One region of the Vibrio vulnificus NBRC 15645 genome, then DNA from elsewhere that is predicted to be linked to it. Evidence: riboswitches for the same ligand, from Rfam matches in the RefSeq annotation. Region 1 holds a riboswitch; each other region holds the start of a gene.
What was found. A riboswitch is a leader RNA that binds a small molecule or an ion and turns the genes downstream of it on or off. The one in region 1 is predicted to bind thiamine pyrophosphate.
Positions count from the first base shown of each region.

Region 2: linked by a shared signal. The riboswitch ahead of thiB (thiamine ABC transporter substrate binding subunit) and the one ahead of thiC (phosphomethylpyrimidine synthase ThiC) in region 1 are both predicted to bind thiamine pyrophosphate.
Region 3: linked by a shared signal. The riboswitch ahead of thiD (bifunctional hydroxymethylpyrimidine kinase/phosphomethylpyrimidine kinase) and the one ahead of thiC (phosphomethylpyrimidine synthase ThiC) in region 1 are both predicted to bind thiamine pyrophosphate.

Region 1 covers NZ_CP012881.1:1,430,684-1,441,535, forward strand. Annotated here, with positions in the region: gene thiH (2-iminoacetate synthase ThiH) at 1-291, opposite strand, end outside; gene AOT11_RS06600 (thiazole synthase) at 327-1,100, opposite strand; gene thiS (sulfur carrier protein ThiS) at 1,105-1,314, opposite strand; gene AOT11_RS06610 (HesA/MoeB/ThiF family protein) at 1,295-2,131, opposite strand; gene AOT11_RS06615 (thiamine phosphate synthase) at 2,121-3,455, opposite strand; gene thiC (phosphomethylpyrimidine synthase ThiC) at 3,458-5,401, opposite strand; TPP riboswitch at 5,548-5,646, opposite strand; gene crcB (fluoride efflux transporter CrcB) at 5,718-6,098, opposite strand; gene AOT11_RS06630 (multicopper oxidase family protein) at 6,222-7,607, opposite strand; partial or broken gene AOT11_RS06635 (IS630 family transposase) at 7,742-8,470, shown strand; gene AOT11_RS06640 (TOTE conflict system archaeo-eukaryotic primase domain-containing protein) at 9,021-10,852, opposite strand, start outside.
Region 2 covers NZ_CP012881.1:1,185,407-1,196,258, forward strand. Annotated here, with positions in the region: gene thiP (thiamine/thiamine pyrophosphate ABC transporter permease ThiP) at 1-1,040, opposite strand, end outside; gene thiB (thiamine ABC transporter substrate binding subunit) at 1,050-2,057, opposite strand; TPP riboswitch at 2,124-2,250, opposite strand; gene AOT11_RS05375 (flavin prenyltransferase UbiX) at 2,280-2,924, opposite strand; gene mpl (UDP-N-acetylmuramate:L-alanyl-gamma-D-glutamyl-meso-diaminopimelate ligase) at 2,941-4,302, opposite strand; gene fbp (class 1 fructose-bisphosphatase) at 4,644-5,660, shown strand; gene ppa (inorganic diphosphatase) at 5,802-6,332, shown strand; gene AOT11_RS05395 (DUF2799 domain-containing protein) at 6,422-6,781, opposite strand; gene AOT11_RS05400 (gamma-glutamylcyclotransferase family protein) at 6,886-7,233, opposite strand; gene tamB (autotransporter assembly complex protein TamB) at 7,305-10,852, opposite strand, start outside.
Region 3 covers NZ_CP012882.1:147,376-158,227, forward strand. Annotated here, with positions in the region: gene AOT11_RS16455 (sugar efflux transporter) at 1-23, opposite strand, end outside; gene AOT11_RS16460 (AraC family transcriptional regulator) at 167-1,054, shown strand; gene AOT11_RS16465 (YibL family ribosome-associated protein) at 1,160-1,516, shown strand; tRNA gene AOT11_RS16470 (tRNA-Ser) at 1,816-1,906, opposite strand; rRNA gene rrf (5S ribosomal RNA) at 1,995-2,110, opposite strand; rRNA gene AOT11_RS16480 (23S ribosomal RNA) at 2,237-5,124, opposite strand; tRNA gene AOT11_RS16485 (tRNA-Val) at 5,465-5,539, opposite strand; tRNA gene AOT11_RS16490 (tRNA-Ala) at 5,554-5,629, opposite strand; tRNA gene AOT11_RS16495 (tRNA-Lys) at 5,644-5,719, opposite strand; tRNA gene AOT11_RS16500 (tRNA-Glu) at 5,721-5,796, opposite strand; rRNA gene AOT11_RS16505 (16S ribosomal RNA) at 5,864-7,404, opposite strand; gene AOT11_RS16510 (DUF3087 family protein) at 7,848-8,366, opposite strand; gene trmY (tRNA (pseudouridine(54)-N(1))-methyltransferase TrmY) at 8,555-9,151, shown strand; TPP riboswitch at 9,299-9,397, shown strand; gene thiD (bifunctional hydroxymethylpyrimidine kinase/phosphomethylpyrimidine kinase) at 9,486-10,325, shown strand; gene AOT11_RS16525 (phosphatase PAP2 family protein) at 10,497-10,852, shown strand, end outside.

The DNA of each region.
Region 1 (10,852 bases):
ATTCTCCATTGAGAAGCCACAATAGGTACACGCATTGGCACAGAGATTAGAAAGATACAGTGGTATATAGAGCGACAACGTATTGCCAAAGCGTTTACGGGTTAACGCATAAGAACGCTGCGCCATCACTTCTATATAGTTCTCCGCAGCTGGCGAAATCAGCGCTTTAAAGTCTTCCAAATCGAGTTTGTTTTTGCTCAGCGCTCGCTCGACATCGAACGCAGTTTTGGCGTAGATCGATAACCTAATATCGTCCCAATTGAGCTGATTAAAATGTTCAACGAAACTCATGATGTTGCTCCGGTCAACAGACGCACTTTCTCTTGCTAAGAAAGGCAGTCATCGAGAAAAGAGGTCAAAGGGCTGGATGCCACTGCGTGCGACACTTTGCCAGCAAGCCCCGACTCATAAGCCAAACGCCCTGCCTCTACCGCCAATTTGAATGCAAGGGCCATGGCGATGGGATTGCGCGCAGCGGCAATCGCGGTATTCACTAGTACCGCATCGGCACCCAGTTCCATCGCATAAGCAGCATGAGACGGCGCGCCAATCCCGGCATCCACCACGACCGGCACGCTCGCTTGGTCGATGATGATTTGTAGGAAGTCCTGCGAAACCAAACCTTTGTTCGAGCCAATTGGCGCACCCAATGGCATGACGGCAGCGCAACCCACTTCTTCCAATCGCTTACACAAGACCGGATCAGCATGACAATAAGGCAACACCACAAAGCCGTCTTTTACCAGCTGCTCTGCCGCCGCTAATGTTTCAATCGGATCAGGCATCAGGTATTTCGGGTCGGGATGAATTTCCAATTTAAGCCAATTAGTGCCCAATGCTTCACGCGCTAAATGCGCCGCAAAAATGGCGTCTTTGGCATTCTTGGCGCCGGAGGTATTGGGTAGTAAATTAACCCCCGCTGACAACAGTGGCGACAAGATGTCATCTTGCTGATCGTGGATATCCACTCTTTTCAACGCCATAGTAGCAAGCTGTGAACCCGATTGTTTGATGGCTTGTGACATCAATTGGCTGTTAGCAAATTTGCCGGTGCCCGTGAACAAGCGAGAATGAAATTGTTTGTCTGCGATTTTGAGCATGCGCTTATCCTCCAGCAATTGCCTGAAATAGTGAGATAGCATCACCACTACTGAGCGTTTTGGTTTGCCATTCGCTGTGTGGGACAACTTGATTATTGATTGCAAAAACACAACCCAAGTGAGGCAGTGAGAGATGCTCAATGATGGATGCCAACGTCGCGTTGGTTGGCACCTCGTAGCTTTCGCCGTTGATGCTAATGGCTATGGTGTTCATTGCTTGATTCCTGTTTCTGAACCTGACAAACGCGGCAACTTGGATCTTTCACTACCGCTAACTGCTGCCAGCTTAACGTGAGCCCATCAAACAGATGCAACTGATGGCAAGCGGTTTTAAACCTTCCCGTTGCCAGCTTTTGAATCGTTGCGATTGCTTGATAATTTCCCATTAGCCCCACAACAGGGCCTATCACCCCTGCATCGCTGCACTTGCTCTGCGTGGGATTCTCTGCAAATGGAAAAAGGCAGTGGTAGCACGGAGGGTTTACTGACGTCGTTGTCGAAGAGGCATCTTGTTTCGCTTGGATTGAGTGGCGTGAGCCAAAGTCAAACGCGATAAATTGCCCTTTCCAACCAATTGCCGAGGCAGACACCAAAGGCGTGCATTGATTCAGGCAGGCTTGGTTGATCAACTGGCGTGTTGGAAAGTTGTCCGTACAATCGAGCACGATGTCCGCCAACATCACTTCCAAGTTGAGACGCTGCTCATTCAAACGCTTATCAATGGTGCGAACACGTAATTCTGCATTGAGTTGCTTCAACTGCTCTGCCAGTGCATCCACTTTGAGACTGGCGAGATGTTGCTGACGAAAGGCAATTTGACGCTGCAAATTACTCTCTTCGACCACATCATCATCAACCAACACCAAATGGCCGACGCCCGCCGCAGCCAAATAGAGCGCCGCTGCGTTACCCAGACCACCGCAACCAATGATCAATACATGTGCTTGAAGTAAGTTGGCCTGACCCGACTCACCGATTTCCGTTAATGCAATTTGTCTTTGATAACGAGTAAAGAGCCGATCATTCAACATGATTGGCCTCGCTTGTTGGCTCAAGACTATGCGTAGATACTGAGTCGAAACGCGCAAGCGTTGCATTAGAGACCATGACTTGCTTGAAGTGGTCTATTGCTGCCTTCACGTCTTTCGCCAAAGTGATCGCTCGCACCACGGCTAGTGAAGAGACTCCACATCGCCATACCGTCGCCGCATTGGTTTGATCGATACCACCAATGGCGACCGTGGGAACGCCGGTGATGGACTCATCATAAGGCATGGTATCAATCAGTTGCTGATAGAGTTTTAGCCTCACCAGCCCTTGCGGCAATGAAGGCATCTGTTTGGTGGTGGTAGGGAAAATGTGCCCTAATGCAATATAACTGGGCTGAAGTTGTACAATGCGTAACAGCTCATAATAGCCATGCGTAGATAACCCTAGTGCAATACCTGCATTCGCCAAGGCGGCTAAATCGGCCACTTGCAAATCTTCCTGCCCTAGATGCACACCATAGGCTTGATGCTGAATCGCTAGCTGCCAGTAGTCGTTGATATAGACTTGTGCACCATAATGTCGGCCTAGCTGTATCGCACGCACAATCTGTTGCTCTAAATCGGTTTGGTTTGGATCTTTAATCCGCAATTGGACCGTTTTAATTCCTATAGGCAATAACTTCTCGATCCAACTGACATCGTCAACCACGGGATAGAGCCCTAACTGTTGAGCGCTAATCCGCGGAAACGCTTTTGTTAACGCTTCAATACTGTGGCTTGGTAAGATACCGAGCTCATCCAGGCGCAACACTGGAGTAGGAAACAAAGCAAAATCCGACACCCATGTTTCACGTGAAACATTCAACATCGCACGTGCCAAAGTCAGGCAATCTTCGATTGGAAAATCAAGTGCGCTGAGCGTGACCACCCACGCCAAATGTCGATAGTTCGATTCCACACTATTGTTCTGAGGATAGTTTGGGAGTAATGAATATCGTAGTGCGCGAGTTTCATCGGCTAAAGGATGTCGCCACACATCGAACACTTCTCCTTGCTCCCCTTGCAAATTGATCAACAGAGTCTTGGCATTGCGACCTGAGCCCAAATAGGTGAATACGTCTGTGAGAGCAAGCGAATGATGATAATGAAGCGCAAAGTCATACGCGCCGAGATGACGACTGTCGTTATGGGTAAGATCCGTTTCGAATACGACCGTTTTGGCTGAAGAAATCAGTTGCAGTGTACGAGTTGGGCTAACGCCCAACTCTATATGGTCAATGGCAAAGCCTTGCTGCTTTGCCAAGAGCAAACACTGCTGAATTTCTCCCGTCAGCTCAATAATGGCAGAAGGAATCAGCAGTCTCATTGTTAACCCTCTGCGACTTCTTCATGACTCACTGCGGGGTGGTACAACTCCGAACCCGACGCTTTGAATTCCGCGGACTTTTGTTTCATCCCTTCCAATGGGTCATCCAACAGCTTCACTGCTATCGCCTGTCCTTCCTCAGCCTGTTGCCCTTTAGCATACTCACGAACTTCTTGCGAAATCTTCATCGAGCAGAATTTGGGGCCACACATCGAACAGAAATGCGCAACCTTGCCCGACTCTTGTGGCAGGGTTTCATCGTGGAATGCACGTGCCGTATCGGGGTCGAGCGAGAGATTAAATTGATCCTGCCAACGGAATTCAAAGCGAGCTTTAGACAATGCGTTGTCGCGAACTTGCGCGCCCGGGTGCCCTTTGGCCAAATCCGCCGCGTGCGCAGCCAGTTTGTAGGTTATCAAGCCGGTTTTCACATCTTCTTTATTGGGTAGACCTAAGTGCTCCTTTGGCGTTACGTAGCAAAGCATGGCACAGCCATACCAACCAATCATGGCCGCACCAATCCCAGAAGTAATGTGGTCATAGCCAGGGGCAATGTCGGTGGTCAGTGGACCTAAGGTATAGAATGGTGCCTCATGACAATGCTTGAGCTGCTCATCCATGTTCTCTTTAATCATGTGCATCGGTACATGCCCAGGACCTTCGATAATCACTTGGACATCGTATTCCCACGCGATTTTGGTTAACTCCCCTAACGTTCTGAGCTCCGCAAACTGCGCTTCATCATTGGCATCGGCAATCGAGCCAGGACGCAAACCATCGCCTAATGAAAGCGCTACATCGTACTTCGCACAAATCTCACAGATCTCGCGGAAATGGGTATAGAGGAAACTCTCTTGATGATGTGCTAAACACCACTTAGCGATAATCGAGCCGCCACGCGATACAATGCCTGTCACGCGTTTCGCCGTCATTGGGATATAGCGCAGCAGCAAACCCGCGTGAATCGTAAAGTAATCCACACCCTGCTCAGCCTGCTCGATCAGCGTATCACGCATCACTTCCCACGTAAGGTTCTCAGCAACGCCATTGACCTTCTCTAGTGCTTGATACATAGGCACGGTTCCAATCGGAACTGGGCTGTTGCGTAGAATCCATTCCCGAGTTTCGTGAATGTTTCTCCCGGTCGACAAATCCATCACCGTATCACCGCCCCAACGAGTCGCCCATACCAACTTCTCCACTTCTTCTTCAATCGACGAAGTCACCGATGAGTTACCAATGTTAGCGTTAACTTTCACAAGGAAGTTGCGGCCGATGATCATCGGTTCGGATTCTGGGTGATTGATGTTGGAAGGAATGATCGCGCGACCTTCTGCTACTTCACGACGCACAAACTCTGGGGTAATTTCCTTAGGTAGATTCGCACCAAAATTTTGCCCTGCGTGCTGCTGAGTCAAAACTTCATCTCGATATTTGGCGCGTCCCATATTCTCGCGCAAAGCGATGTATTCCATCTCTGGGGTAATGATTCCCTTACGTGCATAATGCAACTGAGTGACACAATGGCCAGCTTTGGCACGACGAATGCGAGGCAGATTGCCATATCTCAACTCATCCAGCGTTTCATCTTCTAAGCGCTCTTTAGTGTAGACCGAGCTGACATCATCAAGGACTTCGGTATCGGCACGCTCTGCAATCCACTCTTCTCTTAACTTAGGAAGGCCATTATAGAGGTCGATTTGATGAGTCGGGTCCGTGTAGACCCCCGAGGTGTCATACACTCTTACCGCTTCATTTGGCTGAAAGATTGGCGCCTCTTTGGTCCCGCCAACTAGGCTGTCAGCCAAGGAGATTTCGCGCATTGGCACTCTAATGTCTGAGCGAGAGCCCTCGACATACACTTTGGTGGAGTTGGGATACGGCTGCACAGAGAGTGTATCGATGAATTGTTTAGCTTCCAGTCTCGCTTGTTTGCGATTCGACATAGCATTTTTCCTTTCTTGTTATGCTGGATAAAAAGGTTTTGGATAAAAATGCTTGGCGGAAAGTTGTGACAAGAGGCGTTGAACACACAATTTAGAGATTCAATTTGTGGATTCAAGCTTTGATAAGACACCAGTTTGCACTGGTACAAGTATCTTCTCTTGTTCCCTTCGCAGGTTCTAACCTGATCAGGTTCAACGGATCCCGAATAAACGGTCTCAGCCCTAAGGCACTCCGACAAGTGAAGCGATTATATGAAATCGGCTTGGTTAAACCAAGCCGACCTGTTTAAAATTTAACTCTATTTCGCTCATTGCTTCACGATTTGAGTAATTGGAAACCTACCCAAGCAGCAGTAATACTCAAAGTCACGTTTAACACAACGTTTAAGCCCATTTTGAAAAATGCGCCTTGCTGCATCAGCAATACGTTATCCATCGAAAATGTTGAGAAGGTTGTTAGTGCCCCCAAAAAGCCCAAACCGATTATTTGTCGCCATGGCTCAGTTGCCAGCAACTCACTTTCAAACGCGGCAATCAAAAGCCCCATAATAAAGGAACCGACCACGTTTACAGTTAACGTACCATATGGAAAACCTCTGCCTAACAACACAACACAGAGCTCTGACACTAAGTAACGAGAACAAGCGCCAAAGGCGCCGCCCAAGGCGATGAAACCCATAATCGCAAATTGACTCATAGCAACCTCACAAATCTAATGGCCACATTGTAGCCACATCCACACAGAGATCGAGTACAAAAAACAATAATTTCATTTAGATAACGTATCCGTAAATCGCCAAGATTTAAAAAGTTACAGGAGTCACTTTACTTCAATGTATCCCATCAATCCGGTTTTCATATGTTCAATCACGTGGCAGTGATACATCCAACGACCAGGGTTATCCGCAACAAACCCCGCTTTGGCACTGCCATTCTTGCCTAGCAAAACAGTATCAGTATGAAACGGTTCTGCGAGGGTCTGGCCATTTAATTCCAATACAGTAAATGTGTGTCCATGCAAATGAATGGGATGATGATATTGCGTCACGTTCTTAAGATTAAATATGTAAGTTCGCCCTCGCTCTAACGTTGCTAACGGCGCCGGAATTGAATCTTGGCTCATCCCCTCCCAGGCACGTTTATTCACCAACCAAAACGTCGGCAGAGCTTGGCCAGATTTATCTATCGGAGTAACAGCCCCTTCCCATTCAAAGACAAAATCAATTTGTTCAGCCGTTTCTAAATCTAACGGCGCAATTGGATTGAGCGGCAATGTTGGCAGTGTATTCTGGTTAGATAGGTCCGATTCGACCGATTCAAATGCACAAAGAGCAAACGGAAACTTCCCTTTCATTTGTCGCACATAGAAACGCTCTCCAACACCTGGAGCCATTAACCCGACATCAACCCTCATTCCAGGCCCAATCTTGTGCTCAGAGAGCTTGTAAGGGGTTTTTATTGGGTTTCCATCTATTGCTATAACCCATGCATCCACACCTTCAATAGCGATAGGATAAGTGATGGTATTGTCCACATTTGCGATTCTCAGCCTCGTCATCGCATTCGCTTTCAACGGATAGGTCGGTTCATGGACGCCATTCACCGTTCCCCACTCACCGGGAGTTCCCATACGGGCGCTTAAGCGTGGGACCAATAACGATTTCCATTCACCTTTCTCATTGAGATGCCAATGCTTAAGCATTAGAGCATGGTCTTCATCAAAAGAAACTGGCTCTGCTTCATCAACAATGATTAACCCAACTAGCCCCATACCTAGCTGCTTGACGCTGTTCATATGAGGGTGATACCAAAATGTTCCTGCATCAGGTGGAGTAAAGCGATAAGTAAAGCTCTCCCCTGGCATAACGGGTTTTTGACTCAAAAAGGGAACACCATCCATCTCAATAGGTACACGCAAACCATGCCAATGGATTGTGGTTGGCTCGTTGAGTTTGTTGGTGAAGTGAATGATCACTTCTTCCCCTTGTCGACAACGAATCGTAGGGGCAGGAATAGCGCCATTAAAGGCGAGCACATCCGTAGTAAAACCAGGCACCACCTCAGCGGTAGCCGGTTCTGCAGTCATCTCATAGACAAACCGACCATGATGAAATGGCGCTCTACGCGACAGTGAACACGCAGGGAGCAGCGTTAATGCGGAAAACGCCAATGAAGCTTGAAGAAAGCGGCGGCGAGAAATATCCATATGTGGCCTACTGATTTGATTAATTGGCCTAAGTCTAACCAAATATTAATAATCATTCTCAACTATCTATCATACCAACATAACTAAAAATATGATCTAATTGAGGCTGTTACTTCTTTGTAATAAATGACGCTATGGACAGTCTCAATAACCTTGATTTAAAAAACTTGCTAGCCAACAAAAATCTATTCAAATGAAGATGCGATTGCTCGCATTGGCCCATTTTAAAGATGGTCACTCTCGAACCCAAATGGCTAAGTTCCTTAAGGTAAGCAGAGCCAGTGTGAATCAATGGGTACAAACATTCCTTGAAGAAGGGCTTGAAGGGCTACAAGAGAAACCAAGAACGGGTTGGCCAGCAAAACACGACAACTCGACTTTGGACTGAGCGTAGCTCAAGACCAAGAGTGGTAAAAAAGCAGCAGTTTGAATATGCGTATTTGTTTGGCTCAGTATGTCCCGCTAGAGGTATTGACGAGGCAATGGTCGTTCCTTGGGTTAACAAGAACATTATGGTTGAGCATCTGAAGTAGATCTCCGCGGTGACCGAAAAAGGTCGTCACGCTGTGGTCATTATGGATGGCGCGGGTTGGCATACCAATGACATTGCTGAGCCATTTGATAATGTCAGTATCATCAAGCTCCCAACCTATTCTCCAGAGCTAAACCCGATAGAACAAGTGTGGAGTGGGTTAAGACAACACTATCTCGCCAATCCATCTTTTGCGGATTACGAAGACATTGTCTCCAAAGTATGTAGGGCTTGGAAGAGTTTTTGGGAATGTTCGGCCAGAGTCAGACAGATGTGCTCGAGAAGCTGGATAGACCTGACAGTTAATTTTCCAGATTGGTATGACAAGTGAATGTTCCAAACTAGTACACAATCGGTGGTTAACGCAAATACCTTCTAGTTCTCAAACGTCAGAAATGACGAAAGCCTGCAAATTACTTTGCAGGCTTTCTATGTAGTGGCGGAGAGATAGGGATTTGAACCCTATCTAAGCTTGCTTTCTTAAAAAACATCCTTTTTAACTCAGGACGTTACCCTGATGCATTAAAGTCAGGGTTGAACAAATGTGATTCACATTAACCATAAGCCATTGAATCAGGTTCGTCAATCGAAAGTATAGCGGCACCTTTTGTGATAAACTTATTTTTAGACAGAAACTTCTCAGCAACGATGCTCAATTGGCAAAAGATAAATTAACTCAAGTATGGAAATACTTTGATAGGTAAAAAGAAAGACCTGTAATAATTTATTGTCTACGTAGAGGGTTAGGTAATAGCAGGAACCAGTGCAAATTAACGGCAAGCGATAATAAGTTAGTGTTTCCAGTAGTCTCTTTATGTAGATGCATATATCCGTGTCCAATTTTATAAATTAAACACGGATAATAATTAAGTTTGAAAGATCTATTTATCTGCTAACTCTAAGATTCTGTTAAATGGCTTGCAATGTTCCTCTAGCTTAGTGCTGCATGTTAAAAAGCTAAATGATTTCTTTGGGAGAGACTGATATCGCGCTACAAGGTTCATTTTATTGATTTCGTTTTCATCTTTATACTTAGTGTATGCACCTGAGTAGGATAGATGGTCATACAGGTCAGATAAAGCGAACTCATCAAGTAATAAATCCATGATAATTGACTTTTCATGTTGATTTATTTTGGTAGTACTACCAAAAAACGCATTGTCGCCAATGTCTCTTCCATGCACAACATTAACAGTTATCTGATTGCCTAAGATTATTTGCAGTGCCTCTTGTATTTTGTCGATGGCATCTTTGGTATAAAGAACGGTACAAATATTAAGCACTTCAAGCTCTGAGAATGTATCAAAGAGATTTGTATGATCTTCATCAGTAAAATAAAAATAGTTGTCGTTTGGCCTACTACCTTCACCTATTAAATAGAACTTTAAGGCTCTTTTCACCTGAGATCCAGTAAGAACAAGATCTGTAACAAGAGTTGCTTGCTTCGAATCCTTAGTGAGTGAACGTGGCGTGAATGTGGCAACGCCTCTACCAATTTCGTTGTCGCGATAGAGGATCCTATGTGTACCGTTATAATCAGCAACGTCTTTGAGCAAAAAGAGGTTGCTGTTTGGCGTATCTAGTTCCTTTACTTTGTCTATGAACTTCTGTATCTCATTTTCCAGCATGCATTCGTGTGATCTAATCAAAGTAATTAATGGTTGATGGAACTTCTGTGGTAAGTGGTGAAGCCAATTTCTTAGCCGATCTTCCGCTTCTAATAACGAGATACCATTATGATGTTTCACTATACATGAAGCATCATCAAAACCGTTTAGTGAGGTTATATCTCTAGCCGATGATGTAATGGAAGGGTAACTATGTTGTAACTTCTGTTCTTCTATTAGAACACTGTAACGCTCCCAAAGAGTCGAGTACATGACGCTTAAACAATTAGCTAAGGAAATAATATAAACCGTTTCACCACTTTGATAAGAATAAATATGCTGAGAACCATTTATCAAGGCTAGATGTTTCGTTTCAAACGGTACAACCTCTTTCAGTTTAGGGTTTACTATTAGCACATTGTTGAACGGATAACTTTGAGTATCAATCTTTACAGCTCTTGATGTCAGGAAAGCATTGACTTGAGATAACTTAAAATCTTCAAGCGTGATGCTATTTTTATCAAGTTGACTGTTGGCAATTTGCTCTTTAATTGTCTCTATATAAGTTAAAATATCTTCATGCAGATGGAAAGGTATAGTAGTTAAAATTTCCTTACTTATTTTAGAAAGGGAATGCTGGATACAAAACAACACAGAGTGTAGATTAGAATCATCTATCTCCATATCGTCTTCAACTATAAATATATGCTGACTAATCACTTTATTGTGAAAAGTCGAGTACTGCTTTGAAAATCTTTCAAGTCGTGTTATTGAATCTAAATTAGAAAGGTATATATAAAGAGATGTTGCCATAGCGACATCAAAGAAAAAATCAGAATCGTCACATACTTCATTTGTTATCTGTGAGTAGAATTTAATAAGGAATTGTACTTTGTCGATATCCATATCCAGATTATTAACATACTTTTCCTTTAATTTCTTTGTAGTGGCATCACTTTCAGAAACGTAAGACAAAAAGGAGTTTATGAAACTATCAATTGAATTTTCATACGAAGTAACATTACCAATTTCATCATATGAAATGATTTTTGAATGGTAGCAAAATTCCTTAGAAAAAACTGACAAAGCATCTGATGTCATTACCC
Region 2 (10,852 bases), 250 kb from region 1:
AATAAGATGGTAATAGCGGCAGCCACAGCCAAACTGGCCGCACCAAGCGCAACGCGAAACGACGCCCACATTGCCGACCAAAAACGTCCATCGCTTATCACTTCGGGCAGTTTGCTGTTGAGACCACTAATGACCACCATCAAAAGCGGCGGTATGACGAGTAGACATGCGAGGGCTATCCATATCGCGTCCCAAATGTTCTGCAACCCGCTTGGTGGTGTGATAGGTTCAAGCCTTTGCTGGCTGCCAACACTAACAGGTAATGGCTTAGTGAAACGTTGGATGCTCAGAACCAAAACCGTGCACAGCAGCATCTGCCAAATCGCGAGCAACGCCCCCGATTGCAAATCAAAATCGAACTTAATCGCTTGATAGATGGCCAGTTCAATCGTGGTCGATTTTGGCCCACCGCCCAATGCCATCACCGCGGCAAAGCTGGTGAAGCAAAGCATGAACACCAAGCCACACACATGTGGCAGTTGCTGACGCAATCGCGGCCATTCGACCCAACGAAACTTCTGCCAACTGTTCATACCAAGATGAGCCGCCAGTTTATGCTGCTCTGCCGGAATCGACTCTAAGGTTTGCAGCAGCAATCGCGCCGCATACGGTAAATTGAAAAACACGTGCGCGAGCAAAATGCCGCTCAATCCATAGATAGAAAAGGGCAATTTGGCGTCAAAGCTTGCCAATATACTCGCCAACCAACCACTGTTCCCATAAATGGCCAACAAGCCAAACACGCCAACCAATACTGGCAGCACCAAGGTGGACGCAAACAATTTGAGCAATAATGAACGGCCAACAAAATGTCGCCGAGACAAGGCGTGTGCGACGGGAAGCGCCAAACTGACACTCAGCAGCATCGACAACGTCGCTTGAAGAAAACTAAATTGCGTAACATGGCGGTAATAAGGATCTTGCCATACCGCAGTGAGATCCAGCGTCGGCGTCGCCAACAAGAGCGCCGAGAGAGCAGAAACAACAAAGGTCGCGATGATCATCGCGACCCCAATGCCCAATTTAGGAACCGAATTCAATGCTACGCCTTAAAACGTCAACGCGCTTTGCCATTCGCGAATCCAAGCTTTACGCTGCTTCGCCACCTCTTCTGCACTGAAACTCAATGCCTTCTCAGGCACCGTTAAACTGCCGTAGCCCTCTGGCAGCGTCACGTTGGTCACTGGGTACATCCAGTTGCCCGTAGGCATTGCCCCTTGGAACTCATCACTTAAAATGAAACGCATAAACTGATCGGCTAACGCTTGATTTGAGCTGCTTTTCACTTTTGCGGCGACTTCCACTTGCATGTAGTGACCTTCGCTAAAATCTGCCGCTGCAAATTGTGCGTCATTTTCAGCAATCAGGTGGTACGCCGGTGAGGTAGTGTAAGAGAGCACCATATCCGATTCCCCTTTGAGGAACATCGAGTACGCTTCCGACCAACCTTTCGTGACCGTCACAGTTTTCTTCGCCAATTGCTGCCATGCGCCCGTCACGTCATCGCCATACACCGACTTCATCCACAGCATCAAACCTTGACCGGGCGTAGAAGTGCGAGGGTCTTGGTAGATGACTTTCAGATCATCACGTGATTCCACCAGCTCTTTTAAGCTTTTTGGTGGATTCGCCAGTTTGTCTTTGTTGTAAACAAACGCAAAGTAACCGTAGTCGTAAGGAATAAATGTGTCGTCAGCCCAACCATTTGGTAATGACAGCGCTTGGGTGTTCACTTGATGTGGTGCAAGTAAGCCTGTGGCTTTGGCTTCTGCCATCAAATTATTGTCCAAACCTAAAACAATATCCGCTTTGGTATTGCTGCCTTCTAAACGCAAGCGGTTGAGAATCGATACCCCATCGTCCAGCGCGACAAAATTCACATCGCAGCCACACTGCGCTTCAAATGCTTTTTCGACCGTCGGGCCTGGGCCCCAATCGGAGGCAAAAGAATCGTAGGTGTAAATGGTTAAGGTTTTATCCGCCGCAAGTGCAGAAGAAGAGACGCCAATCATTGAAGTGATTGACGCTAGGGCTATCAGGTTTAGAGTGTGTTTCACGGCTCGCTCTCCATTTGACATGAGTTGAGCGGCACAGGCTTGAGGTAGGTGTTAATCGTCCTTGCAAATTAATCCCGACTCAATTCCTACGCCAGCATTATCTGGTTCAGGTTTACGGGTCCTAGGCACAGGCCTAATCTCAGCCTCTGTAATGCACCAATGTGCAAACAGATAAGCTCCCCGATGAGTGGTTCGGATTGTAATCGGAATGCCTTCGCTTGGCTATACAGAGTCACCATCATTGCGATGATCGTATCCCCAACGCGGCACCAAAACCTGTTCAATGCCGAGATGATCCAAGATACGCGCGACCATAAAATCAATCAGATCGTCTATCGACTGAGGTTGATGATAGAAACCCGGCGCGGCGGGCATGATAGTGACACCTAACTGCGAAAGCTTGTGCATGTTTTCAAGATGCAAGGTCGAAAAGGGCGTTTCACGCACCACCAAAATCAATTGGCCACGCTCTTTCATCACCACATCAGCGGCACGCTCAATTAAATTGTCTGACATGCCATGAGCAATCGCCGCTACACTCCCTGCCGAGCAAGGGCAAACCACCATCTGCTTCGGTGCGGCCGAGCCAGAAGCCACTGGCGAGAACCAATCGTCTTTACCGCATACCACCAGCTTGTCGGCAGGACAACCCAGATGCTTCACTAGCGCTTGTTGCGCGGCGTCAGGATTGGCTGGCAGTTTGAGACCATGCTCGGTAGCCAACACCACTCTTGCCGCAGAAGAGATCAGCAGGTAGACACGGTAGTCTGCCGCCAGTAATTGCTGTAATAAACGTAGCCCATAAGGCGCGCCAGAGGCGCCAGTAAAGGCTAACGTGATCGATTTTTCTTGGTTTCTCATGCTCATCTAATGTATGTATTTTCTAGCGCGTTGATTTCTCTAAAGCGGTCAGTAATTTACCGTGAATACCCTCAAAACCGCCATTGCTCATGACCAAAATCTGTGTTCCTGCCTCGGCGCGCTGCGCAATGTTCGCCACAAACTGGTCAATGTTATCACTGGTGAATGCGGGTTGCTGACATTGAGCCGCCACGTCCTGCACCGACCAAGCAATTGACTCTGGTTGGTAAAGGAACACTTCATCCGCCTGCTTGAGTGAGGCCGCCAAAGTCTCTTTGTGCACACCACGTTTCATGGTGGCTGAGCGTGGCTCCAGTACCGCGATGATTTTCTTATCGCCCACCTTATTACGTAAACCAGCGAGCGTCAGTTCAATCGCAGTTGGGTGATGGGCAAAATCGTCATACACCGCCACACCATTGACTTCCCCTTTCAGCTCTAAGCGACGCTTGGTATTGATAAAGCGCCCTAGTGCCTCACAAGCCAGATCAGGCGTCACACCCACATGACGCGCCGCGGCGATCGCCATCAACGCATTATCGACATTATGATCACCGACTAAGTCCCATTGCACCGTGCCCACTTGCTCACCCTGCAGCCACACTTCAAAGTGTGAACCATCTTTGCTGAGTTTGACCGCTTGCCACTCTCCATCTTGACCGGAAAACTCCTGATCACTCCAGCAGCCTCGTGACAACACATCCGCTAATGCGACGTCTTGCTTGGGCGCCAAAATACGCCCATTACCAGGAACAGTACGCACTAAGTGGTGGAATTGTCGCTTGATCGCTTCAAGATCATCAAAGATGTCTGCATGATCAAACTCTAAGTTATTCATGATCAAGGTGCGAGGATGGTAATGCACAAACTTAGATCGCTTGTCGAAAAAAGCACTGTCATATTCGTCGGCTTCAACGACAAAAAACATGCTTTCGCCTAAACGCGCGGAGACACCGAAGTTACCGAGCACGCCACCAACAAGAAATCCCGGCTGGTAATCACAATCTTCCAAAATCCACGCCAGCATGCTCGAGGTAGTGGTTTTGCCATGCGTGCCCGATACCGCGAGCACCCAGCGGTCATGCAACAAAAACTCCTGCAGCCACTGCGGCCCAGAGGTATAACGCAGGTTGTGATTCAACACATATTCAACACAAGGGTTACCACGGCTCATGGCATTGCCAATTACCACCAAGTCTGGCGCAGGATTGAGTTGAGAAGGGTCAAAGCCTTCAATAATTTCAATACCTTGAGACTCGAGCAAGGTGCTCATTGGTGGGTAAACATTGGCGTCAGAGCCGGTCACTTTGTGGCCCAACTGTCGCGCTAAAATTGCAGCACCACCCATGAAAGTGCCACAAATTCCCAAGATATGAATATGCATAAATTGAATCCTGCCATCAGACTGTTTTTTCTCGTTCTCATTATCATGATAACCGTTAGAAAAGCGAGCAGCATTGTTGGCCTTGTGCCACATGCCGCTCAGTTTTTGCTGTTGGGTTGAAGCAAACGCTGTTTTTTCAGCCACTTTTTATCGAACTCTTCCGTGTAATCAACCGGTTTCATTCGACATACAAATTGAGATCTGCGTCGGTTACTTCATTACCATTAATAAGATCTAAACCTTAAACTTATTGGGAGCGCAAACGATAACCTTCGTCACATCCATCAAGAGATGCCGCTCAAACTCCCCCAACATTATTCAGCGAAGTTTAAGGAAATAACATGTCTGGAATGCGCACCCTTGGCGAGTTCATTGTTGAGAAACAAGCGGACTTCCCCCACGCTAGCGGTGATCTCTCTTCTCTTTTGTCGTCGATTCGCTTGGCGGCCAAAATCGTTAACCGTGAAATCAACAAAGCGGGTCTCGTTGATATCACAGGCGCGGCAGGAGTAGAGAATATACAAGGCGAAGTTCAACAAAAGTTGGACGTCTATGCGAATGAAAAATTCAAATCGGCACTCGAAGCACGCGACCAAGTGTGTGGCGTAGCGAGTGAAGAAGAAGATGAGGCGGTTGCTTTTAATAAAGAGCTCAACAAAAACGCCAAATACGTGGTGTTGATGGACCCTCTTGATGGGTCGTCAAACATCGACGTTAACGTTTCTGTCGGCACCATTTTCTCTATTTACCGTCGAGTTTCCCCTATTGGCACCCCTCCCACTCAAGAAGACTTCTTGCAGCCAGGGCACAAACAAGTGGCTGCGGGTTACATCATTTACGGCTCTTCCACCATGTTGGTATACACCACGGGCAATGGCGTGAATGGTTTCACCTACGATCCATCACTCGGCACCTTCTGTCTGTCGCACGAAAATATGATGATCCCGAAAGATGGCAAGATCTACTCGATTAACGAAGGCAACTACATTCGCTTCCCAATGGGCGTGAAGAAATACATTAAGTATTGCCAGGAAAATGTGCCAGAAGATGGCCGTCCTTACACCTCTCGCTACATCGGCTCGCTCGTGGCGGATTTCCATCGCAACCTGCTTAAGGGCGGTATTTATCTTTACCCAAGCACACAAAGCCACCCTCAGGGTAAGCTGCGTTTGCTGTATGAATGCAACCCGATGGCCTTTTTGATTGAACAAGCAGGCGGGTTGGCCTCAGATGGCATAAAACGCATCCTCGATATCAAACCAACGGAATTACATCAACGCGTGCCTTTCTTCGTCGGCTCCACCAATATGGTGAAAAAAGTCGAAGAGTTTTTAGAAATTCACCGTGACGAAGCCTAAAGAATGAGACAAAGCGCCTGCAACAGCAGGCGCTTTTTGTTAGCCACTTTGTAAAGCCCAACGCACTCGGTTTACAGCTCTGCCTGTTTGCGGCTAAATTATCACCATTCAGCCCCAAAACTAAAGAAAAGGAAATCACTCATGAGTTTAAATAACGTCCCGGCGGGCAAATCACTGCCTGATGATCTGTATGTGGTTATTGAGATCCCAGCCAACGCGGATCCGATCAAATACGAAGTGGACAAAGAGTCTGGCGCGGTGTTCGTTGATCGCTTTATGTCGGCGCCGATGTTCTATCCATGCAACTATGGCTACGTTAATCACACGCTTTCATTGGATGGCGACCCTGTCGATGTGTTGGTCCCAACCCCTTACCCTTTGATGCCTGGTTCAGTGATCCGTTGTCGCCCGGTAGGCGTGCTTAAAATGACCGATGAATCCGGCGAAGATGCCAAAGTCGTGGCAGTACCACACTCCAAACTGTCCAAAGAGTACGATCATATCCAAGACGTCAACGATCTACCTGAGTTGCTCAAAGCGCAAATCACCCATTTCTTTGAGCGCTACAAAGAGCTTGAATCAGGTAAGTGGGTCAAAGTAGATGGTTGGGAAGACGTGGAAGCCGCGCGCAAAGAGATCCTAGATTCTTATCAGCGTGCACAGAGCAAATAATCCTTGTTCATTGAAAGGCAAAAGAGCTGTGTGAACACAGCTCTTTTTGATCCTGACAAGCACTTCGGTTCTTACCGCCTCTTTCATCTTTACAAACCACCAGCCGTCGACATTTTTCCGGATAGGTAGTCTTGCTTGAAGAAGGGATCAACATCATCACAAATGCCATAGTAAGGCTTGCCAATTACCCCCAACATATAGGCATTTTGCTGACAGTATTGCTGCTTACCTTCTTGGTAGCCCGCTTGGTATGAGGCCACCAAATTGGCCGAGAGGTCTCGCGGTTCCGCCAATTTGAATAAACGTGCTTCGCTTAAAGCCATCTTACCTTCTAACGCGCTTTCAACGCCAAAGGTGTGCCAATCTAAAGCGTGATCCGATTGCGGTAACGGAGTCTGTACGCAGCCAGTCAGCAACAACAACGGGATCGTCAATACCAGTGCTTTCATGCTTGGTCTCCTTTATTGAGATGGGCTCTCAAGGCTCTGTCGTTTCTTCATCCACAACGACCAAACCAACCTATCACGGTATACGGCCTTCGAGAGTCAATCGCTCAAACGCGTTGGCACCAATCTCCTGAGGCAATTTCCTCCACCAACTTACTGCTGTCTTGATAGAGATAAATCCACGCTTGGCCAAATGGGGTCTCGATGGTTTCGCGGCGGTATTCCACTGGCACATCTTCCAACCTATCCAGCGCTAGTAACGTCTCATCATCAATCAAGTAGACCTCGCCATTGATAGCACGATTGCCTTCACCCAGCGCAGGATAATCTCCGAGATCATAAAGACGATAATCTTGAGCACTTTGACAACCACCTAAAAACTCGCTTTTCTCGAGATAATGGTGGTTAGATTCCCCTTTGCGCAAGGTGCCATAGACAAAAACCAAATGCTGCATAACGCCTCCGTGTTATCTGCATGATGTGCGATGTTTGACCAAGTTAAGGTTTGATAGCACGTGGCGAGATTTTAATCAAACTCAAACTGATAAAGCAGATCAACGGCACTTTCAACCCCAGAAACCCCTTCTAGATAAAGGTCTTTCATCAGGCGATAGCGCACTGTGAACTCACCAAGCGGTTTGAAAATACCCACCCCATACTTCACTTGCAACCCTGGCATGATGTAGCCACTGACCGTGACTTGTGAGTCTTCCCCGGAACCTGCGGTATCCAACTGAAGATCTTGCACGCCAAACGCCTGACCAATTTCACCAACGACTTTGCCGCTTTTGGCCAGACTCAACCCAATTAAGGCCGTGGTCATTGCGCTGCCACCGCCAGATTCGCCATCAATGTCTTGCCCGCGCAATAAGTAAGAAAGCGCATTGGCCTGCGGCATGGCAGGTTCGGAGAAAATCGTAATACTTGGCTCGGTGGCAGGGCCAGTGACCTTAACCCCTGCAATGACATCATCTTGGGTATTTTCTGGATTGCGAATTGCTTTGATCGCCACATATGGCTGATCGGCAGGCCCGTTCATCAACACTTTGCCTTCTTTGATCAAGAGGTCTTGACCAAAAGAACGATAGGTCCCGTCAACAATGTTCACTTCGCCCAGAATAAACGGCCCTTTGTCTTTCTGTGTGACATTCAACTGGCCTTTTAAGCCCCCCTCAAGGCCAAATGCCGCCAGTTTGAAGTCGTCACCAATCGAAATGTTAATGTCGGTTTGAACGTTAAATGGCATCGAAGAAGACTTATCGATAGGCTCAAGTTGGTCGTTGAGCAGCACCTGATCTTTCGACACACTCACCGCGCTTGGTGGCAGTTCTTCAACCACAATACGCCCCCAAGGCAGAGCCAAACTGCCCGTCACTTTGGCCAGCGTCGGATTAACTTCAATCGTCATATCCGGCACCAACTTAATTTTCACCATCGGCGGCATGTCGACTTTGAGGGAATCGGCAAAAACTCGCACCTTACTGTGCCAGTTATCCAATTGCTGCCAATTAGCCTCACCACTGACGTTGAGCTCTCCGTCAGGGGTGACAATGTTGGCTGCCAAATCGGCGTCATAACCGCGAAAATCGATCGCCAGTTTGCCCTGTTTCACGTCGATGGGGCTGATATCGCCGTTCACTTGGATATCGTCCACTAGGAACTGGCCCTTCACTTGAGGGTGATAAGCCGAACCCGACACCGACAGATCAGTTGAAATCAGCGCTTTCAGCACGCTGTATTCCCCAACCAGAGGTGCCAAGAAATCCAAATTGAACTGGCTAAGAGCCAACTTAGCCTTCAGTTGTGGATCGCTGGCTTGCACATCGGCCACTTGCAGTTGCCCCTTCAAATCGCCGTTCTCACTCACATTGATCTGCCAATCCGCGTTCAATTGATCTTGATGCAGCTGTGCATTGAGGTTGATGTCGTCCCAACCGAGCGTCACGACTTGTTCAACTTTCTGTTGAACCTGACCTGTGGGTAGATGCAGTGACACTTTGGCTTGCGGCGAACTCTCTGGTGCCCATTTGGCCCACACTGTTGCGTCAACGCTGCCATCGAGCTTTGTTTCAGGCGGCAAAAACATCGCAATCTGAGCGAAATCAAACTGATTTAATGCCAGCTCGGCTTCGCCTTTTTCACCGACGCGAATGTCTTTCGTTAGGCACAGCGTTGAACCTTCTTGCTGCCAGCAATGTGCGGCGACATCCACCTGTTGCTGATCAATATTGGCTTTAATTGCCGTCGCTTGTTGTAAGGTCCACGTCCCTTGCTGAGTGGTGGCGAACATGCGCTCCAACTCCCCAGACCAAACCATCTGTGGTTTTTGCTGTAAGCCACCATGGATAGCCAAACTGGTGGACACCAAATTAGAAGAGACGTCCAAACTCAGTTGATGCTGTTTTTCACCGCCACTGACCGAGAGCAAAATTGAGTCAATCAACTGCTCTTGATAACGCAGCGCCGCCACCTTCAATGTGACATCCGCTTGCGGTTCTGGCAAAGGCGTGGCTCTGCCTGTGAGCGACAACTGTTCGATGCTCGCTTGCTTCTGCCATTGGATGTTCTGTGCTTGCAGTGCCAGTTGAATGTCCGGCTCTTTCAACGCACCACGCAAGTCCACTTCACCAGCCACCGAACCAGACAGATCCGGTACGCTCTTCGCCAAATCGGTGAAATGGATATCGACATCCATCTGCCACTCTTTTTTTAGCTGACCTTTGGCGGTTAAGCCATTCGGACCGTGAGACAAGGTTAAGCGCTCAGTATCGAGGTAGACTTCTCCGTTGCCCTGTTCATCGGAAGCGTGTAGCGAACCTTCAATATTGAGTGGATAGCCACGCAGCAAACCATCAATATCCAGTTCTGGCAGCGCCACTTTCCAACCGCCTTTCTCAGTCAATGAGCCAGTGGTTGCAAGTTTGCCACTGATGTTGCCTTCCGCCTCTGGCCATTGCAGACCAGGCTGAATATTTTGCAGTTGTAAACTCGCCCGCCAATTGACCAACGATTGCCAGTTGGCCATCACTTGGCCTTTGAGCTCTCCCCCCAGCGTCTCGACATTGAGCTTATCGAGATTAATGTGTTGCAGATCACCGCCGCCATGCACATCAAGCGTGATCGCCGGGATCTCTTTACCATCCAGTTGAGATTGCAGCGCCAACTGATAGCCCTCAAGAGAACCTTGGGCCATCAGGTTGGTTGCCTTGATCTGATAATCACTCTCGCCACTCAACGGCCATTGGGTCTGAAGATCTGAGAGTTTGACATCAAAAGGCAAGCTCACTAAGAGTGGCTCAAGCGTGGCAGATAGCTGTGCGGAAACGGGCCCAGACAAGGTGCTCTGCAACTGCAAATGAGCCACGCTTTGCGACGCATTCAGTATAATGCTCTGTCCTTTCAGGTCGGTTTCTTTCAGCTTTGCCTTAAGATCCAATGAAAGTGGGTACTCACCTTTCAATTCAACCTGCGCGTTCGCTTGGGCCGACACTTGCGGCATGTCGAGCTCCAACGTCGCCACGTCAACACGTTTTTTCCCCGCCTTCGCTTCCAACGCTAAATGATTGACTATCAATGGCGTTTCTTGATGCAAGGTAAAACGGTTGACATCAAAACGCTGCAACACCATTTGCAACGGGATCCATACTTCTGGCAGTTCAATATCTTGTCGTGGCGCGTCATTTTGCGCCACCGATTGAGCTTGCGGCTCGCTGGGAGCCAGCGTGACATCAATATCGCTAAAGCGAGTTGGCGCGATGACCAGACGATCCCCTTTCATGGAGAGGGCGCTACTCAATTCTCCCCAAGAGATTTGGTTGCCCAGCACATCCAGCTGGATGTTGGTCAATGCCAATCGATGCAAAAAGACGGGCACGGGTGTGCTGATACTTTTCAGCGGTTTACTGGGTTCTTCAACGCTCTCTGAGCTGGGAGGTAACTGTGGCAGTGAGAGCGCCAAACCATCAATACTGATATCATTGATGCAAACTTTGGGCTCCAACAAACACTGAAAATTCATCGCTAAAGTCAGTTCATCTACAGACGAAGCGATGTTGAGATCGGCATCATTAAAGG
Region 3 (10,852 bases), on a different replicon from region 1:
ATAGCGGTACGATCTTGCAACATACTCATTTCCGACTGACTTCATAAATGCTGAATATATCGGCTAGTTTATTCTCATGAACCCGCGTAAAGTGGTGCCATTCCATCGTTAACTAATATCATTCCGTCACTTTTCATTAATTAGGTGACCGAAATAGCCTAGCAACATGAAACCTTTCGTCGAAAACGTACTGCTTGAAGAGAGTTTTAATTGGTTAGTAAAAAGGTATCACTGTGAGGTTCCATTAGAAGAGTTCGCATGCCCATGGCATTACCACACCGAGTATGAACTGGTTTTCTACCTCGACTCAGATGGCATCTTTGAAGGGAAATATTTTGCGGGTGATGCCATAGGAACCACATCTCACAATACCTTGCTGCTCTATGGGCCAGGACTGCCACATATGGTTGCAGGTCAGTCGACCAGTCACGTAGCCAACCCCCTAGAGACCGTGATCATATGGTTCAGTCATCGGTGGATACTGGATGTTGTAAGTACGATTCCAGACGCACAAAGCATCGTAGCTCTTTTAGAGGAATCAAAGTACGGCTTGCTCTTCTCTCCAAGCATCGTCAACGAACTATCCGCATGCCTAATCGGATTAGAGCAGAAGCAGCGAAAGTACCAAGCTCTTGATATCATTCATATCCTAATGTGCCTATCAGACGACAAGGCAGCGCAGAGAGTCTCTTATACCCCTTATCAGCTAAAAGCGGTTAATGAACAAGGTGCAACCAATAAAAGGCTGCAACTCGCCAGAGCATTCATCGAAAGCCATTACTCTAAAAACATTCGAATGGAAGATTTTTGCCGTGCTTTACATCTTAGTGAAAGTTCTGCCTATCGCCTCTTTGATAAACACTACGGCTGCAGTTTCTCAGAGCATTTGAAGCAATATCGAATCGGCAAAGCGTGCGAAAAACTCACCCGGACGGACCTACCCATTCAATTAATTGCGGAGCAAACTGGTTTTCAGAATCTCTCTAACTTTAACCGTCACTTTAAATCCTTGAAACAGATGACACCGAAACAATTCAGGATACAGTTTCGCTGATGTTCATTACCTACGCTTAAGCACTTGTTAACCGCACTCTCTTTATAGCGAGTCTTTTTATCAATGTGATATACTTCACGACCATTTATCACAGAGAACACACCCATGAGCTTAAAAACTGATATTCAACAGCTGCACAACCGTCTTGATGCTTGCCAGCGTAAACTAGACGCAGCCCGTTCTCGTGGCGATCATGAAATGATCAGCAAATTTACCGATGAAGTGGACCAAGTTAGCAAGAAACTCTCTCAGCTCAAGCACAAACAAAGCTACGAGCGTAACAAAGAGCGCAAGAGTATTCTCGACTTACCTTTCTCTCGTGAGATCACCAAAGCAGAACAAGCCGATATAGGTAAACTGAAAAAAAGCGTCAAAGGACTAGTGATCGTCCACCCAATGACCAAAATGGGTAAAGAACTGCGTTTGGAAGTCATGACTGGCTTTGCACCTAAACCATTTTAAGTTGCTCTACATATATGACTGTAGATAAGGCCTGAGATGATTCTCAGGCTTTTTATTTGTCTGTTACTTTTCAGTGACTATAACGCCACTCACTCATCTCGATAGCCCAAAATTTCGAGCTTAGATTGCCATCATGCTAAGTGCGCTTAACATGGAGATTAGGGATTCTTTGAAGTTACGATAATCTGCCTTCAATGTGACAACTCACTTCAGGACGAGACACAAAGTCATTTCAAGCCAACATTCAAACGTCAGAAATGACGAAAGCCTGCAAATTACTTTGCAGGCTTTCTATGTAGTGGCGGAGAGATAGGGATTTGAACCCTAGGTACGCTATTAACGTACGCCGGTTTTCAAGACCGGTGCTTTCAACCACTCAGCCATCTCTCCACAAATTGTCCTAAAACTTAGTCTTACTTAAATAATGCTAGGTTTTAGTTTTGCTCTCAGACATTAACAATCTAAAAGCGGTAAGTAAGCCTGGCGATGTTCTACTCTCACATGGGGAAACCCCACACTACCATCGACGCTATTTCGTTTCACTTCTGAGTTCGGAATGGGTTCAGGTGGGTCCAAAACGCTATGGTCGCCAAGCAAATTCTTGCTTTTACTTTCAGCTTTTTCTAAAAACTGAAGGCAAAAAATCTGGAAAGCTGTTTATGTTCTCTACACATTCAATTCGTTCTTGCTTTGAGTCCATCAAAACCCTTTGGGTGTTGTATGGTTAAGCCTCACGGGCAATTAGTACAGGTTAGCTCAACGCCTCACAGCGCTTACACACCCTGCCTATCAACGTTCTAGTCTCGAACAACCCTTTAGGATACTTAAAGTATCAGGGAAGACTCATCTCAGGGCTCGCTTCCCGCTTAGATGCTTTCAGCGGTTATCGATTCCGAACTTAGCTACCGGGCAATGCGTCTGGCGACACAACCCGAACACCAGAGGTTCGTCCACTCCGGTCCTCTCGTACTAGGAGCAGCCCCCTTCAATCTTCCAACGCCCACGGCAGATAGGGACCGAACTGTCTCACGACGTTCTAAACCCAGCTCGCGTACCACTTTAAATGGCGAACAGCCATACCCTTGGGACCGACTTCAGCCCCAGGATGTGATGAGCCGACATCGAGGTGCCAAACACCGCCGTCGATATGAACTCTTGGGCGGTATCAGCCTGTTATCCCCGGAGTACCTTTTATCCGTTGAGCGATGGCCCTTCCATTCAGAACCACCGGATCACTATGACCTGCTTTCGCACCTGCTCGAACCGTCATTCTCGCAGTTAAGCGGGCTTATGCCATTGCACTAACCTCACGATGTCCAACCGTGATTAGCCCACCTTCGTGCTCCTCCGTTACTCTTTGGGAGGAGACCGCCCCAGTCAAACTACCCACCAGGCACTGTCCGCAACCCCGATTAGGGGCCAACGTTAGAACATCAAACATACAAGGGTGGTATTTCAAGGACGGCTCCAACGCAACTGGCGTCACGTCTTCAAAGCCTCCCACCTATCCTACACATGTAGGTTCAATGTTCAGTGCCAAGCTGTAGTAAAGGTTCACGGGGTCTTTCCGTCTAGCCGCGGGTACACTGCATCTTCACAGCGATTTCAATTTCACTGAGTCTCGGGTGGAGACAGCGTGGCCATCATTACGCCATTCGTGCAGGTCGGAACTTACCCGACAAGGAATTTCGCTACCTTAGGACCGTTATAGTTACGGCCGCCGTTTACCGGGGCTTCGATCAAGAGCTTCGCTTGCGCTAACCCCATCAATTAACCTTCCGGCACCGGGCAGGCGTCACACCGTATACGTCATCTTACGATTTTGCACAGTGCTGTGTTTTTAATAAACAGTTGCAGCCACCTGGTATCTGCGACTCTCGTCAGCTCCATCCGCAAGGGACTTCACCATCAAGAGCGTACCTTCTCCCGAAGTTACGGTACCATTTTGCCTAGTTCCTTCACCCGAGTTCTCTCAAGCGCCTTGGTATTCTCTACCCGACCACCTGTGTCGGTTTGGGGTACGATTCCTTACAATCTGAAGCTTAGAGGCTTTTCCTGGAAGCATGGCATCAATGACTTCACTACCGTAGTAGCTCGACGTCGTGTCTCAGCCTTAAGAGTATCCGGATTTACCTAAACACTCAGCCTACGCACTTGAACCTGGACAACCGTCGCCAGGCCCACCTAGCCTTCTCCGTCCCCCCATCGCAATTGTAAGAAGTACGGGAATATTAACCCGTTTCCCATCGACTACGCTTTTCAGCCTCGCCTTAGGGGTCGACTTACCCTGCCCCGATTAACGTTGGACAGGAACCCTTGGTCTTCCGGCGGGGAGGTTTTTCACCCCCCTTGTCGTTACTCATGTCAGCATTCGCACTTCTGATACCTCCAGCATGCTTTACAACACACCTTCAACGGCTTACAGAACGCTCCCCTACCCAATGTTCAAAGAACATTGCCGCAGCTTCGGTTTACAACTTAGCCCCGTTACATCTTCCGCGCAGGCCGACTCGACTAGTGAGCTATTACGCTTTCTTTAAATGATGGCTGCTTCTAAGCCAACATCCTAGCTGTCTAAGCCTTCCCACATCGTTTCCCACTTAGCTGTAATTTGGGACCTTAGCTGGCGGTCTGGGTTGTTTCCCTCTCCACGACGGACGTTAGCACCCGCCGTGTGTCTCCCGGATAGTACTTACTGGTATTCGGAGTTTGCAAAGGGTTGGTAAGTCGGGATGACCCCCTAGCCTTAACAGTGCTCTACCCCCAGTAGTATTCGTCCGAGGCGCTACCTAAATAGCTTTCGGGGAGAACCAGCTATCTCCGAGTTTGATTGGCCTTTCACCCCTAGCCACAAGTCATCCGCTAATTTTTCAACATTAGTCGGTTCGGTCCTCCAGTTGATGTTACTCAACCTTCAACCTGCCCATGGCTAGATCACTCGGTTTCGGGTCTATATCCAGAGACTATGGCGCCCAGTTAAGACTCGGTTTCCCTACGGCTCCCCTAGATGGTTAACCTTGCCACTGAATATAAGTCGCTGACCCATTATACAAAAGGTACGCAGTCACACCACGAAGGTGCTCCTACTGCTTGTACGTACACGGTTTCAGGTTCTATTTCACTCCCCTCACAGGGGTTCTTTTCGCCTTTCCCTCACGGTACTGGTTCACTATCGGTCAGTCAGGAGTATTTAGCCTTGGAGGATGGTCCCCCCATATTCAGACAGGATAACACGTGTCCCGCCCTACTCGATTTCACTGAACATGCATCGTCAACTACGGGACTATCACCCTGTATCGTCGGACTTTCCAGACCGTTCGTCTAACACATGTAAAGCTTAAGGGCTAATCCAATTTCGCTCGCCGCTACTTTCGGAATCTCGGTTGATTTCTTTTCCTCGGGGTACTTAGATGTTTCAGTTCTCCCGGTTCGCTTCATTGAGCTATGTATTCACTCAATGATACTGGCTTATGCCAGTGGGTTTCCCCATTCGGAAATCGTAGACTCAAGTGGCTGTTACTGCCTCATCTACGCTTATCGCAAGTTACTACGTCCTTCATCGCCTCTGACTGCCAAGGCATCCACCGTGTACGCTTAGTCACTTAACCATACAACCCCAAAGGGTCTTTGTTAAACAACCAAAGTTGCTATCTCATTATTTGAATGAGCGAGATAGCGTTGATTTTGCCGGACTCAATTTCGAATAGTCACTTAACAGTGACATTCCCAAGAACACTTGAATGTGTTTGTTGGTGTTTGTCTTAAAGACAAACATTGAGAACTTTACAAACAACAATAAATTGTTGTTTTGTCAGCTTTCCAAATTGTTAAAGAGCAATGCAATTCTCTATGAGAAACACACTTTTTAAAGACTTTCAGCGTCGAAAAATCAACCACAGACATAAAGAAGGTGGTTTTCATTAAGAAACACTAAAAATATTTAAAGAGTGGTGGGCGATACCGGGTTCGAACCAGTGACCCCTGCTTGTAAGGCAGGTGCTCTCCCAACTGAGCTAATCGCCCATTGCGTTCAAGAATGGTGGAGCTATGCGGGATCGAACCGCAGACCTCCTGCGTGCAAGGCAGGCGCTCTCCCAGCTGAGCTATAGCCCCAACTCTTGAAGTAATGGTGGGTCGTGCAGGATTCGAACCTGCGACCAATTGATTAAAAGTCAACTGCTCTACCGACTGAGCTAACGACCCATGGTATCCCGTAGGGGAGTCGAACCCCTGTTACCGCCGTGAAAGGGCGGTGTCCTAGGCCTCTAGACGAACGGGACACTAAGATACTCTAAACTTTCTAAACCATATCAATCTGTGTGAACACTCATCGCAATAATCATCGTATAAGGAGGTGATCCAGCGCCAGGTTCCCCTAGCGCTACCTTGTTACGACTTCACCCCAGTCATGAACCACAAAGTGGTGAGCGTCCTCCCGAAGGTTAAACTACCCACTTCTTTTGCAGCCCACTCCCATGGTGTGACGGGCGGTGTGTACAAGGCCCGGGAACGTATTCACCGTGGCATTCTGATCCACGATTACTAGCGATTCCGACTTCATGGAGTCGAGTTGCAGACTCCAATCCGGACTACGACGCACTTTTTGGGATTCGCTCACTTTCGCAAGTTGGCCGCCCTCTGTATGCGCCATTGTAGCACGTGTGTAGCCCTACTCGTAAGGGCCATGATGACTTGACGTCGTCCCCACCTTCCTCCGGTTTATCACCGGCAGTCTCCCTGGAGTTCCCGACATTACTCGCTGGCAAACAAGGATAAGGGTTGCGCTCGTTGCGGGACTTAACCCAACATTTCACAACACGAGCTGACGACAGCCATGCAGCACCTGTCTCAGAGTTCCCGAAGGCACTCCAGCGTCTCCGCTAGATTCTCTGGATGTCAAGAGTAGGTAAGGTTCTTCGCGTTGCATCGAATTAAACCACATGCTCCACCGCTTGTGCGGGCCCCCGTCAATTCATTTGAGTTTTAATCTTGCGACCGTACTCCCCAGGCGGTCTACTTAACGCGTTAGCTCCGAAAGCCACGGCTCAAGGCCACAACCTCCAAGTAGACATCGTTTACAGCGTGGACTACCAGGGTATCTAATCCTGTTTGCTCCCCACGCTTTCGCATCTGAGTGTCAGTATCTGTCCAGGGGGCCGCCTTCGCCACCGGTATTCCTTCAGATCTCTACGCATTTCACCGCTACACCTGAAATTCTACCCCCCTCTACAGTACTCTAGTCTGCCAGTTTCAAATGCAGTTCCGAGGTTGAGCCCCGGGCTTTCACATCTGACTTAACAAACCACCTGCATGCGCTTTACGCCCAGTAATTCCGATTAACGCTCGCACCCTCCGTATTACCGCGGCTGCTGGCACGGAGTTAGCCGGTGCTTCTTCTGTCGCTAACGTCAAATGATAGTGCTATTAACACTACCACCTTCCTCACGACTGAAAGTGCTTTACAACCCGAAGGCCTTCTTCACACACGCGGCATGGCTGCATCAGGCTTGCGCCCATTGTGCAATATTCCCCACTGCTGCCTCCCGTAGGAGTCTGGACCGTGTCTCAGTTCCAGTGTGGCTGATCATCCTCTCAGACCAGCTAGGGATCGTCGCCTTGGTGAGCCTTACCTCACCAACTAGCTAATCCCACCTGGGCATATCCTGACGCGAGAGGCCCGAAGGTCCCCCTCTTTGAGCCGAAGCTATCATGCGGTATTAGCCATCGTTTCCAATGGTTATCCCCACATCAGGGCAATTTCCCAGGCATTACTCACCCGTCCGCCGCTCGCCACCCGAGAAACAAGTTTCTCTGTGCTGCCGCTCGACTTGCATGTGTTAGGCCTGCCGCCAGCGTTCAATCTGAGCCATGATCAAACTCTTCAATTAAAAGTTTTTTGAAGCTTTCGCTTCGGCTCAATGAATACTGAATAAATTGACTGTGCCGATACTTAGTATCGTTTTGGTCACTCAGTTCATTGATAAATCTTTTGGATTATCATCAACGAGTGCCCACACAGATTGATAGGTTTATATTGTTAAAGAGCTTTGCTTTTCGAGAAGTTTTTCTCTCAAAGCGGAGGTGCATTCTAGCGAGTTAATTTGAAGAGTCAAACACTTTTTCAAATTTATTTTCTCAGAAGCTTTTACCTCACCCGACGTTGCTGAGGCCTTACGCCGTCTGCCGTGTCGGTGGATGCGCATTATAGGGAAGGCAGTTTCTTTGGCAAGTGCTTTTCGATAAAAAATGTCATAAACCCGTTCGCATGCGCAAACAATGAACAAACGGTTATTTTTCTTGATTCCATGTTAAGAAAAAGCATCTATTTTCGTCAGAAATCGTTCAACCAAGCATCTTGGAAATCGGATACATTGAGTACTCTGTGGCTTTCTTCCCACTGATGAATCCTTTCCAGCTCATTCAATACACTCTTTATTGTCAGTGTATTGTTGTCTAACTCGAACACTTGCTGCTGAGTTTGATAGTAGAACTTGAGAATGGTTATTGCTTTCTCATTGTGTTCGTTGTGTGCAGCATTCTTGAGGATATTCAATTTTCGATAGATCTTTAAATGAGTCTGTTTGAGCTTCCACACATACAAGAGCTCATCAAAATAGCGATGTGTCTTTATTTGATTCATTATTGAAAGCGTACTGACAAACGCTATTAGTACTCCTAAAAGATTCCAAACAAAATTGCCCGTCGATTCGCCTTCTACAATCTCTGTGTTGCCAAATAGGGCAATCAACAATGTACTAAATGCAATGGCAGAACAAGCAAAAGCCAGTAGAAATGCCACTATCACCATGTTCCCTTTCTTTCTATATTCTTCTTTATTTATTTGACGCACGAATACCGCCCTCCTTCTTTTAGTGCCAGACTAGTTTAACCAAGCAATACGCACTCGCAACGTTTCCTTTGTAAGCTTTCTCTCAATCGCTCTCTCTTTCACTCTACACTTTGATAGCAGCATGACTCGCAACAGACTATTTGTTGGGTATATACTCCGTGCATTCGAATTCACTGCAAAGGTCTATCATGCGTACATTTGTATTACGCGCACGCGCTGCGCCGACAAACAGTCGAGCGTTATTAGAAGGGGTCGGTAACGAGGCTCATACTGAGATTCTTGCACATACTCTGATGAACACGATGTTTGTCGCACAGTCACATCGCCAAGATGTTGTCGTTCATCTGGTTTTAGAGAGTACCAAAGACTTTTCGCGTACGATTACCATTCACTCTAACGAAGTTTCAAACGTGGGTGGCTTCCACGAGGCAAACTTGTTGAACATTGTTGTTCGTGCGCTTGATGCTTCTACGGGTATGGGCAAAGAAGAACTAAGAAATGTCGAACCAGGTGTGACCGTTCGTACAATTAGCTTTGAACGATTGGTCCAGCAGTTGGCTGAAGACCATCAGCTATATATGTTGGAAAAGAAAGGCGAGTTTGTTCGCGACATTAAGTTTGCCGCCAATCCTTGTTTTTTACTTACTGACCATATTCCGATGCCAAAGAAAACTTTTAACAGTCTGAAGCGTCTCGGAACGCAAAACATTAGCCTTGGCCCTAAAATGTTGTTTGCCTCCCAATGCGTCACTCTGATTCAAAATGAATTGGATCTGCAGGAATAAATGCGAAGGGCTCATTAGAGCCCTTTTTCTTGCTCAAAATTCATCATTGGCGTTCTCTATCCCAATCAAGACGTAGATAACACTCCAAGTGTCTTTGTTCCCTTGAATACTCGCTTGCGTCGAGTTCAATTACTGATATCATTTTTGCCAACATAGTCGGGGAGCCTTATCGGCTGAGATCGCTACGCGAGACCCGTTGAACCTGATTCAGTTAATACTGACGTAGGGAACTATTACGCGCATATCGCTTTCTGCTTTATGCGTTGGTATACCAATATAGTTGGTAATATTGTTGGTATAGACAGTTCCTGTACGTCTTGTTCTAGGATACAAGATGCTACTTACTTCAACTACTCAATCTCTTATTCCATGCGTTCTCACCATTGCCGGTTCTGACAGTGGGGGTGGAGCAGGTATACAAGCCGATATAAAAGCCATTTCAGCCACGGGCAGTTACGCAAGCTCAGTGATCACTGCCATCACCGCGCAAAATACGATGGGCGTTAATGCCGTATTTCCGATCCCTACCGAGTTTGTTGCAGCGCAGCTGGATGCCGTTTTCAGCGATCTCAATATTCAAGCGGTTAAAATTGGTATGCTTGCAGACCGTCATATTATTCGATTGGTTGCCGAAAAAATTCGCCAATATTCGCCAGCGAAAGTGGTACTCGACCCCGTGATGATCTCCACCAGCGGCCACGCGTTATTACAACCAGATGCGATCGCCGCACTGAAGGAGCACTTGATTCCACTGGCAGATATCGTGACGCCGAATATCCCTGAATATGTGGCACTCACCGGAATGCCCATCCCTAACACTGAGCAAGAGATGATCTCGAGCGTCGAAAGTTTAAAAGCGCTGAACTGCCCTGCCATCTTATTAAAAGGCGGGCATTTGTATAATGAGTCCCACAGTAGCGATCTTTTGATCACGCCACAGTTTTGTGAATTCATCCGTAGCAAACGCCACTCTACACGCAACACCCACGGTACTGGCTGCACGTTATCTTCAGCCATCGCGTCTTATTTGGCTCAAGGTCATCGCTTACACAAGGCTGTCTTTTTGGCCAAGCAATACATATCACAGGCGATCGCTCATGCCGATGAGCTATCCGTTGGTCAAGGTCATGGCCCCGTCAATCACTTCTTTGCAGGACACATGAACGTCCGCTAGAAAAGGCCTCCATCGTCATCTTTTGCTCGGGAGTAAGTGCTGTCCCATGGCCTACAGTCACTACCCAGCGCTACCGAGCTTAGAACCCATCTCGAAATAATTGACAGATGCTTGATACTTTCATCTTGCACACTCACCTATAATGGCGGTTTTTCTTCACAAGCTTTCTCGATGAAAACAGTATTCACACCAAAACGTTACTCACTAGTCGCTCTTTCGTGTTTCGCAGCTTTGCTGACTTTAGTTACTTGGTTTGCCTCAGGTATTGATTTGAGGTCTCCTGTACCAGATTTTCTTGGTCTCACTTTTACCCTAGTGACCGATTCCGCTGGCAGTAAAGGCTTTGCTATTACACTGGTCGCTTTAAGCTTGCTGGTTTTACGTCAACACTCTGGACGATATTTTGTTGTGGGTCGATTTGCTGTACTAGCACTTATGCTGGTTTTAAGTTTTGCTGGAAAAACGGGATTAAAGCAACTCACAGAGTCACCCCGCCCCTACACCGAATGGATGGCTTCTGAACATTT